2 regions of the Comamonas sp. w2-DMI genome follow, and region 2 is predicted to be linked to the other one. Evidence: predicted binding sites of a transcription regulator. Region 2 holds the regulator's gene; the other holds the start of a gene.
The links. Region 2 encodes NrdR, which represses ribonucleotide reductase genes. Its sites were predicted from a motif close to CACNANATNTNGTG; they were not measured.

Region 1 (4,055 bases), on a different contig from region 2:
TTGCCCAGGCCGCCCGCGAACTTGGACAGCAGCGCGTTTTCCTTGATCGATTCGTAGATGCCGTCCAGGTCGTCGGGCACGGTGGTCAGGTAGCAGGACGACAGCTGCGAGCGCAGCGTGCCGCTGTTGAACAGCGTGGGCGTGGACGACATGAAGTCGAACGAGGACAGCAGTTCGTAGAACTCGATGGCGCGCGCATTGCGGTCGTCCTCATTGAGCGCCAGGCCCATGGCCACGCGCATGAAGAAGGACTGGGGCAGCTCGATGCGCGTCTTCTTGACGTGCAGGAAGTAGCGGTCGTACAGCGTCTGCAGACCCAGGTAGTCGAACTGCTGGTCGCGTTCGGCCTTGAGTGCCGCGCCCAGGCGGGGCAGGTCGAAGTTCAGCAGTTCGGGGTTGAGCAGCTCGTTGTCCACGCCCTTGCGGATGAAGCCGGGAAAGTATTCGGCATAGGCGGCCTGCATCTCGGCGGGCTGCACGTCGCGCTGCAGCACTTCGCGCACGATGGTGTGCAGCAGCAGGCGGGCCGTGACGTAGGTGTAGTCGGGATCCTTCTCGATCAGCGTGCGGGCGGCCAGGATGGCGGCCTTGTAGACCTCGGCCAGGGGCACGCCGTCGTACAGGTTGCGCAGCGTCTCGGCCACGATGGGGGCGGACTGGATGTCGGCATTGAGGTTGAGGCAGGCCGATTCGATCAGCGCCTGCAGGCGCTGCTGGTCCAGCGGCACGCGCTGGCCGTTGTCGGTCACATGCAGCGTGGGCGCGGGCTTGGCCGCGGCCGCGGCGGCAGCGGCCTCGGCGGCCTTCTTCTGCTCGGCGCGCTCCTGGTTGCGGCGGTCGCGGTACAGCACATAGGCGCGGGCCACATCGTGGTGGCCGCCGCGCATCAGGCCCAGTTCCACCTGGTCCTGGATGTCCTCGATGTGGAATGTGCCGCCTTCGGGGCGCGAGCGCAGCAGGGCGCGCACCACGCCCTCGGTCAGCTCGTTGACCATGTCGCGCACGCTGGCGGAAGCCGCGCCCTGGGCGCCGCGCACGGCCAGGAAAGCCTTGGTCAGCGCCACGGCAATCTTCTGGGGGGCAAAGGAGACCACGTCGCCGCTGCGGCGGATGACCTGGTAGTTGTCGGTCTGGGAGGAAGGGGTGGCTGCGCCGGATTGCGCGGCAGAAGACAGGGAATTCAGCGCTTCTTGCATAAGTTTCCTCTTCGGTCGGATGTGGATAAGGCAGACAGGGGCCTGCACAGGCGGCAGGCATCGAACAAACGGAATCGGCGCTCCGGTCTACACATGGTTTGCACAGGGTGTGCACAACTTGTAAACACTAGATGTAGCGTTTCGGGCGCTTTGGAACACTACCGGTAGTGTATCGCCGTTGAATCCGCGTAACCTGCTGAAACTACCAAACCGCTGTTTCGGACAGCCTCTTGACAGCCGGAACGGGCACCGCGCAGCGGCGCGCAAAATGCCGCAAACGACGTGCTGGCGCGCTTTGCCGCCCCGGCCCCGAAGCCTGGAACAGTTTGTAAAAAATCTGCGGTGTGGCGAAGAACACAACGGCAGGCCGGCCGGCATTGACAGTGGCAAGCCAAAGGCCTTTCTGCCGAGCGGGGACCGAAAGCACCCAGGGCGCGCCGGCCGCGCGCAGTCGTGCATTCAAATCAGGAGCAGTCCGCGCCGGTTGTCTGTGGATTACAGGGCCAAACCATTTGGGAATCATGGCTGGGCGGGCGATGCCAGCTCCTGGTCTGGGAGCGGCCGGCTGCCGCACGGCTTGCATCGCCCCGGGAACTCAAGGCGCAGTCCTTCAGTCCTGCCGCGGGGGAAGCTGCCAGCCGGCCGTTGTTGCATCGGCGGCCAGCTGCGCGTGCAGGTTCTGCCAGTCGAAGCCCGGCCCCGGGTCCTGCTTGCGGCCCGGCGCGATATGTTCGTGGCCGGCGATGTAGCGCACCGGGTACCGCCGGCCTATGGCCCGGCACAGCTCGGCCAGGGCCGCGTATTGCGGCGCGTCGAACTGCAGGCCTTCGAGGCCTTCGAGCTCGATGCCGATGGAGTCGTCGTTGCAGCGTTCGCGTCCGCGCCACTGCGAGACGCCGGCATGCCAGGCGCGGTCGTCGCAGCTCACGAACTGCCAGACCTCGCCTGCGCGCGTGATGAAGAAGTGCGAGGACACCTCCAGCCCGCGTATCCCCTGGTAGTAGGGGTGCGCGTCCCAGTCGAGCCGGTTGGTGAACAGCTGCTGCACGGCGCCCGTGCCGTACTCGCCGGGCGGCAGGCTGATGGAATGCACGACCACCAGGTCGATGAGCGCGCCATCGGGCCGCGGGCCGAAATTGGGCGAGGGCAGGTGCCTGGCCGTGCGCAGCCAGCCCTGCTGCCAGAGGTCGGGGTATGGAGAGGCGGCCATCTCAGTGCTCCGGCTCTGTCCGGGCAGCGTCCCCGGGCAACTGAATGCCCAGGCGTTCGATGCGGTAGCGGATCTGGCGCAGGCTGATGCCCAGGCGCGCGGCCGTGGCCGTGCGGTTGAAGCCGTTGTCCTGCAGCGCGCGGATCAGGATGGCGCGCTCCTGCTCGTCGAGCCAGGCCTGCAGGTCCGCCGGCACGGCCGTGCCCGCTTCGGCCGGGGGCACGGTCTCTGCGGGCGGCGGCGGAGGGGGTGTCAGCGAGATGGCGGCGGCTGCGGGCGGCCGGCTTTGCGGGGCGGACGGCGGCCAGGGCGCATGGGCGGCGGCCGCCAGGGTCTCGGCCGGGATGCGCAGTGGCCCGCCGTCGCCCAGCGCGATCGCGCGGTGCAGCACGTTCTCGAGCTCGCGCACATTGCCGGGCAGCGGCAGCTGGGCGATCTGCGCGATGCTGGTTGCGTCGAGCATGGGCTCGTGCAGGCCCGACTCGCGGGCCAGCTTGTGCAGCAGCGCGCGGCACAGCTCGGGCAAGTCGTCGCGGCGCTCGCGCAGCGGCGGCAGGGTGACCTCGATCACGTTGAGGCGGTAGTACAGGTCCTGGCGAAAGCGCCCGGCCTGCACATCGGCCGCCAGGTCGCGGTGGGTGGCGCTGACGATGCGCACGTCCACGGCCTCTTCCTGGGTGCTGCCCAGCGGGCGGATCCTGCGCTCCTGGATGGCGCGCAGCAGCTTGGCCTGCATGGCCAGCGGCAGGTCGCCGATCTCGTCGAGGAACAGCGTGCCGCCCTGGGCCGCCTGGAAATAGCCGGGCCGGTCCTGCGTGGCGCCGGTGTACGAGCCCTTGCGCGCGCCGAAGAATTCGGCCTCCAGCAGGTTCTCGGGAATGGCGCCGCAGTTGACGGCGACCAGCGGCCCCTGGGCGCGCTGGCTGCAGGCATGCAGGGCGCGCGCCACGAGTTCCTTGCCGGTGCCCGATTCCCCGTGCACCAGCACCGGCGCCATGCCCTTGGCCACCTTGGCGATGCGCTGCTTGACCGACTGCATGACGGCCGAAGTGCCCACCAGCATGTCCAGCGCGGCATGGCCCTGCTCGGGCAGGCCGGTGGTCAGGATGGGGCTGGCATCGGCCGAGGCCGGTGCGGCGGCAGCTGCGCTGCCCATTCCCTGGACGGCCGAGGCCACCACCTGCCGGAACTGCTTGAGGTCCACGGGCTTGGTCAGGTAGTCGAAGGCGCCGGCGCGCAGCGCGCCCACGGCGTTCTCGGCCGAGCCGTAGGCCGTGATCACGATGCAGCGCTCGCGGCGCTGCTGCTCGCGCAGCTGCTGCAGGATCTCCAGGCCCATGCCGTCGGGCAGGCGCATGTCGGAGATCACCACGTCGAAGCGGCACGAGCGCAGCAGCTCGTGCGCCTCCTGCACGCAGGAGGCGGTTTCCACGCGGTAGCCTTCGCGCAGCAGGCTCAGCTCGTAGAGCGTGCGCAGATCGGGTTCGTCGTCGACCACGAGAATGGAGGCGGTGGGCAAGGAGGTCACGGGTCTACACCACAATCGAATCAAACAGGGAGGCGGCGGCCGGTGCGCCCGCGCTGCTGCGGAATATCACCGTGAACGCATTGCCCTCCACCATGCCGCGCGCCGTCGGGCGCGCCAGGCG
Region 2 (4,055 bases):
GCTGACACCGCCGCTAGAAAGGACAAGCTATGCCAGCGTCAGGAAAATTTGTCGCCTCCGCGCGCACGTTGGGCCATCAGGTGGCCAACGGTTTTCTTGCTCTCACTCACAACGGCTTCGCCCTGCTGGGCCTGGCCGTGGCCATTGCGGCCCTTACTCTGATCTCCCGCCCCGACCTGCGCCAGGCCGGCGAGGCCCAGCTGCGCCAGTGGCTGGACCAGCGCCACCCCCAGGCCCTGGCCGCTGCGCCGGCGCCGGCCGCCAATTCGCTGGCCCAGCCGGTCGTTGCCAGCGACCGCGCCACCGCAGCCAATCCCAAGGCCCTGCCCAAGGAACAGGCCGCCGTGGCCTACTGGCTCAGCAAGAAATACCGCGTCGCGCCCGAGCCCATCGCCGCCCTGGTCAGCGCCGCCTACGAGCAAGGCAAGGCCAACAAGCTCGACCCCACGCTGATCCTGGCCATCATGGCCATCGAATCGAGCTTCAACCCGTTTGCCCAGAGCACCGTCGGCGCCCAGGGCCTGATGCAGGTCATGACCTCGGTGCACACCGACAAGTACGAAAGCTTCGGTGGCCAGCATGCGGCTTTCGACCCGGTGACCAACCTCAAGGTCGGCGTCAAGGTGCTCAAGGAATGCATTGCGCGTGCCGGCTCCATCGAAGGCGGTCTGCGCTACTACGTGGGCGCAGCCAACCTCGAAAGCGATGGCGGCTATGCCGCCAAGGTGCTGGCCGAGCACCAGCGCCTGCGCCTGGCTGCCGGCCTGCGCGCCGAATCGGTGATGACCGCCAAGGTCGCAACACCGGTCCAGAAAGCCAAGCCTGCTGCCGTGGCCACCAAGGACGACTCCGTTCCCCCGCCGGCTGCCGACCTGAACGCCAAGCCCGTGGCCGGTGCCATCGCCCCGGCTGCCACGCTGGCACTGGCGCAGGCCGGGCAGAAAGCCAAGATCGGCTCCACCATCACCCACGCGGAACAGGTGGCGCTGGCCGAACCCAAGATCTGACATTCCTGCCGCAGGCAGTCCCAGGCGAAACGAGCTGGCCCAAGCCAGCTTTTTTTATTTTGGCGGCGGGTCCGCGCCCGGGCGAACAGCCCGCAGGCAGCCGGCCCGTGCCAGCTCAGCTACACTAGCGGATGTACGCAACTGGCGATAGGCGCAGCTTCCTCTGGGGCTGCCGCTGACGTGGAAACCGACGGATGGGCTTTCATCTGTAACCACCGGGGAGCGTACCGCCCAGGGCCTGCGCGATTGGGACCTGCAAGCGTTTCAGCCGTTCGCCTGGGCAGCCCTTGGCCTCAAGGGAATTTCAAGTTCACAGGACTGCCATGTTTCAACGCACCAATACCGTCGCCAAAGTCGACCCCGAGCTGTTTGCCGCCATCCAGGCCGAAGACCTGCGCCAGCAGGAGCACATCGAGCTGATCGCCAGCGAGAACTACTGCTCTCCCGCCGTCATGGAGGCCCAGGGCTCCCAGCTGACCAACAAGTACGCCGAAGGCTATCCCGGCAAGCGCTACTACGGCGGCTGCGAGAACGTCGATGTGGTCGAGCAGCTGGCCATCGACCGCGTCAAGCAGATCTTCGGCGCCGAGGCCGCCAACGTGCAGCCCAACTCGGGCTCGCAGGCCAACCAGGCCGTGCTGATGGCCTTTGCCAAGCCCGGCGACACCATCCTGGGCATGAGCCTGGCCGAAGGCGGCCACCTGACCCACGGCATGGCGCTGAACATGTCGGGCAAGTGGTTCAATGCCGTCTCCTACGGCCTGAACGCCGAGGAAGCCATCGATTACGACAAGCTCGAAGCCCTGGCCCGCGAGCACAAGCCCCGCATCATCGTGGCCGGCGCCTCGGCCTATGCGCTGCGCATCGATTTCGAGCGCTTCGCCAAGATCGCCAAGGAAGTCGGCGCCATCTTCTGGGTGGACATGGCCCACTATGCCGGCCTGATCGCCGCCGGCGTGTACCCCAACCCCGTGCCCCACGCCGACGTGGTCACGACCACCACGCACAAGAGCCTGCGCGGCCCGCGCGGCGGCGTGATCCTGATGAAGGCCGAGCACGAGAAGGCCATCAACAGCGCCATCTTCCCCGGCCTGCAGGGCGGCCCGCTGATGCATGTGATCGCCGGCAAGGCCGTGGCCTTCAAGGAAGCGCTGACGCCCGAGTTCAAGGCCTACCAGGAGCAGGTCGTCAAGAACGCCAAGGTATTCGCCGACACGCTGACCGAGCGCGGCCTGCGCATCGTTTCCGGCCGTACCGAAAGCCACGTGATGCTGGTGGACCTGCGTGCCAAGGGCATTACCGGCAAGGCGGCCGAAGCCGCTCTGGGCCAGGCCCACATCACGGTCAACAAGAACGCCATCCCCAACGACCCCGAAAAGCCCTTCGTGACCAGCGGCATCCGCATCGGCACGCCCGCCATGACCACGCGCGGCTTCGGCGAGGAAGAGACCCGCATCACGGCCAATCTGGTGGCCGACGTGCTGGACAACCCCAACGACGAGGCAGTGATTGCGGCCGTGCGCGCCAAGGTGGCCGAGCTGACCGCAAGGTTCCCCGTCTACGGCCAGTAATCGAGGCTTTCGCCGCTACGCCATGAAGTGCCCTTTCTGCAGTCACCCGGATACGCAAGTCGTGGAGACGCGCGAGTCCGAAGACGGGGGCTTCATCCGCCGCCGCCGCCGCTGCGGCGGCTGCGACAAGCGCTTCACGACCTATGAGCGGCCCGAAGTCAGCTTTCCGACCATCGTCAAGAAGGACGGCCGGCGCATCGAATACGAGCGCGCCAAGCTGCTGGGCTCGTTCCAGATCGCGCTGCGCAAGCGTCCTGTCAGCACCGAGCGCATCGACAAGGCCATAGACCGCATCGAGGACAGGCTGCTCAACGTGGGCACGCGCGAAATCGACTCCAGCCGCCTGGGCGAATTGGTAATGGAAGAGCTCAAGGGCATGGACAAGGTCGGCTACATCCGCTTTGCCAGCGTGTACCGCAGCTTCGAGGATGTGGACGACTTCAAGAGCATCATGGACGAGATGCGTGCGCCCAAGTAAGTGAGGACGCCGCGCTGGAAGCGGCCCCGTTACCAAAGGCATCGATGGCGACATCGGTGCCTTTTTTCATCTCCGCACGGCAGGCCCCGGACCCGCAATGAAAAAAGCCCGCGCTCCTTCGGGCGCGGGCTTTCCAGGCATGGCTGGCACTGGATCGCGATCAGAGCGCTCCGTCGCCCAGCACAATGCCCTCGCGCCGCGGATCGGCCCCGCCCTGCAGCATGGGTTTGCCGTCCTTGGTCACGCGCATGATGGTCGCCACGCCGCTCGACTGCGGGCTGTTGGACACCTTGTGTCCCTTGGCCTTGAGGCCGTCGATCAGGCCCGTGAGGTCCAGCGTGGTGTTGGAGCCGTCCACGTTCGTGGTCGGGCTGTTGCTGGCGCCGAAAACCACGAGCGACGTGGCCTGCTGCGCATCCAGCCCCCAGTCCAGCGCACCCACCACCGTCTTGAGCACGTACTGGATGATGTTGCCGCCGCCCGGCGAGCCCGTGGCCATCACGAACTCGCCCGGCTCGTTGCCCTTGAAGACCAGCGTCGGCGCCATGGTGCTGCGCGGGCGCTTGCCGGGAGCCACGCGATTGGCGATCGGCACGCCGCTTGCAGGGTCCGCCGGATCGGCTGAGAAGTCGGTGAGCTGGTTGGTCAGCAGAAAGCCGTCGACCATGTGGAACGAGCCCATGCTGGACTCGACCGTCGTCGTCATCGACACCGCATTGCCATAGGCATCGACCACCGACAGATGCGTGGTGCCATGCTCCACCGTCTTGTCCACGCCCAGCGGCACCGGACCAAGGTCGCCCGCCGTGGCCGTGCCCATGCTCTGATCCATGTTGATGAGGCTGGCGCGCTGCTTGAGGTAGTCCGTGTTGAGCATGGTGGCGACGCCGCTTCCAGGCAGCGGGATGAAATCGGTATCCGCCACATACTTGTCGCGGTCCGCGTAGGCCAGACGCTCGGCTTCCGAGACCAGGTGCACGCCCGTCACGCTCGGGATGC

Region 1: V8Z74_RS11580 (ribonucleoside-diphosphate reductase subunit alpha) is a predicted target of NrdR. The motif match lies at 1,322-1,335, and genes of this name have one in related genera.

What each region holds. Positions count from the first base shown of each region.
Region 1 covers NZ_JBANEL010000009.1:83,682-87,736, forward strand. The annotation lists gene V8Z74_RS11580 (ribonucleoside-diphosphate reductase subunit alpha) at 1-1,196, opposite strand, end outside; gene ampD (1,6-anhydro-N-acetylmuramyl-L-alanine amidase AmpD) at 1,807-2,406, opposite strand; gene V8Z74_RS11590 (sigma-54-dependent transcriptional regulator) at 2,408-3,904, opposite strand; gene V8Z74_RS11595 (sensor histidine kinase) at 3,939-4,055, opposite strand, start outside.
Region 2 covers NZ_JBANEL010000003.1:13,708-17,762, reverse strand. The annotation lists gene V8Z74_RS04540 (lytic transglycosylase domain-containing protein) at 30-1,007, shown strand; ZMP/ZTP riboswitch at 1,135-1,296, shown strand; gene glyA (serine hydroxymethyltransferase) at 1,331-2,578, shown strand; gene nrdR (transcriptional regulator NrdR) at 2,601-3,056, shown strand; gene ggt (gamma-glutamyltransferase) at 3,217-4,055, opposite strand, start outside.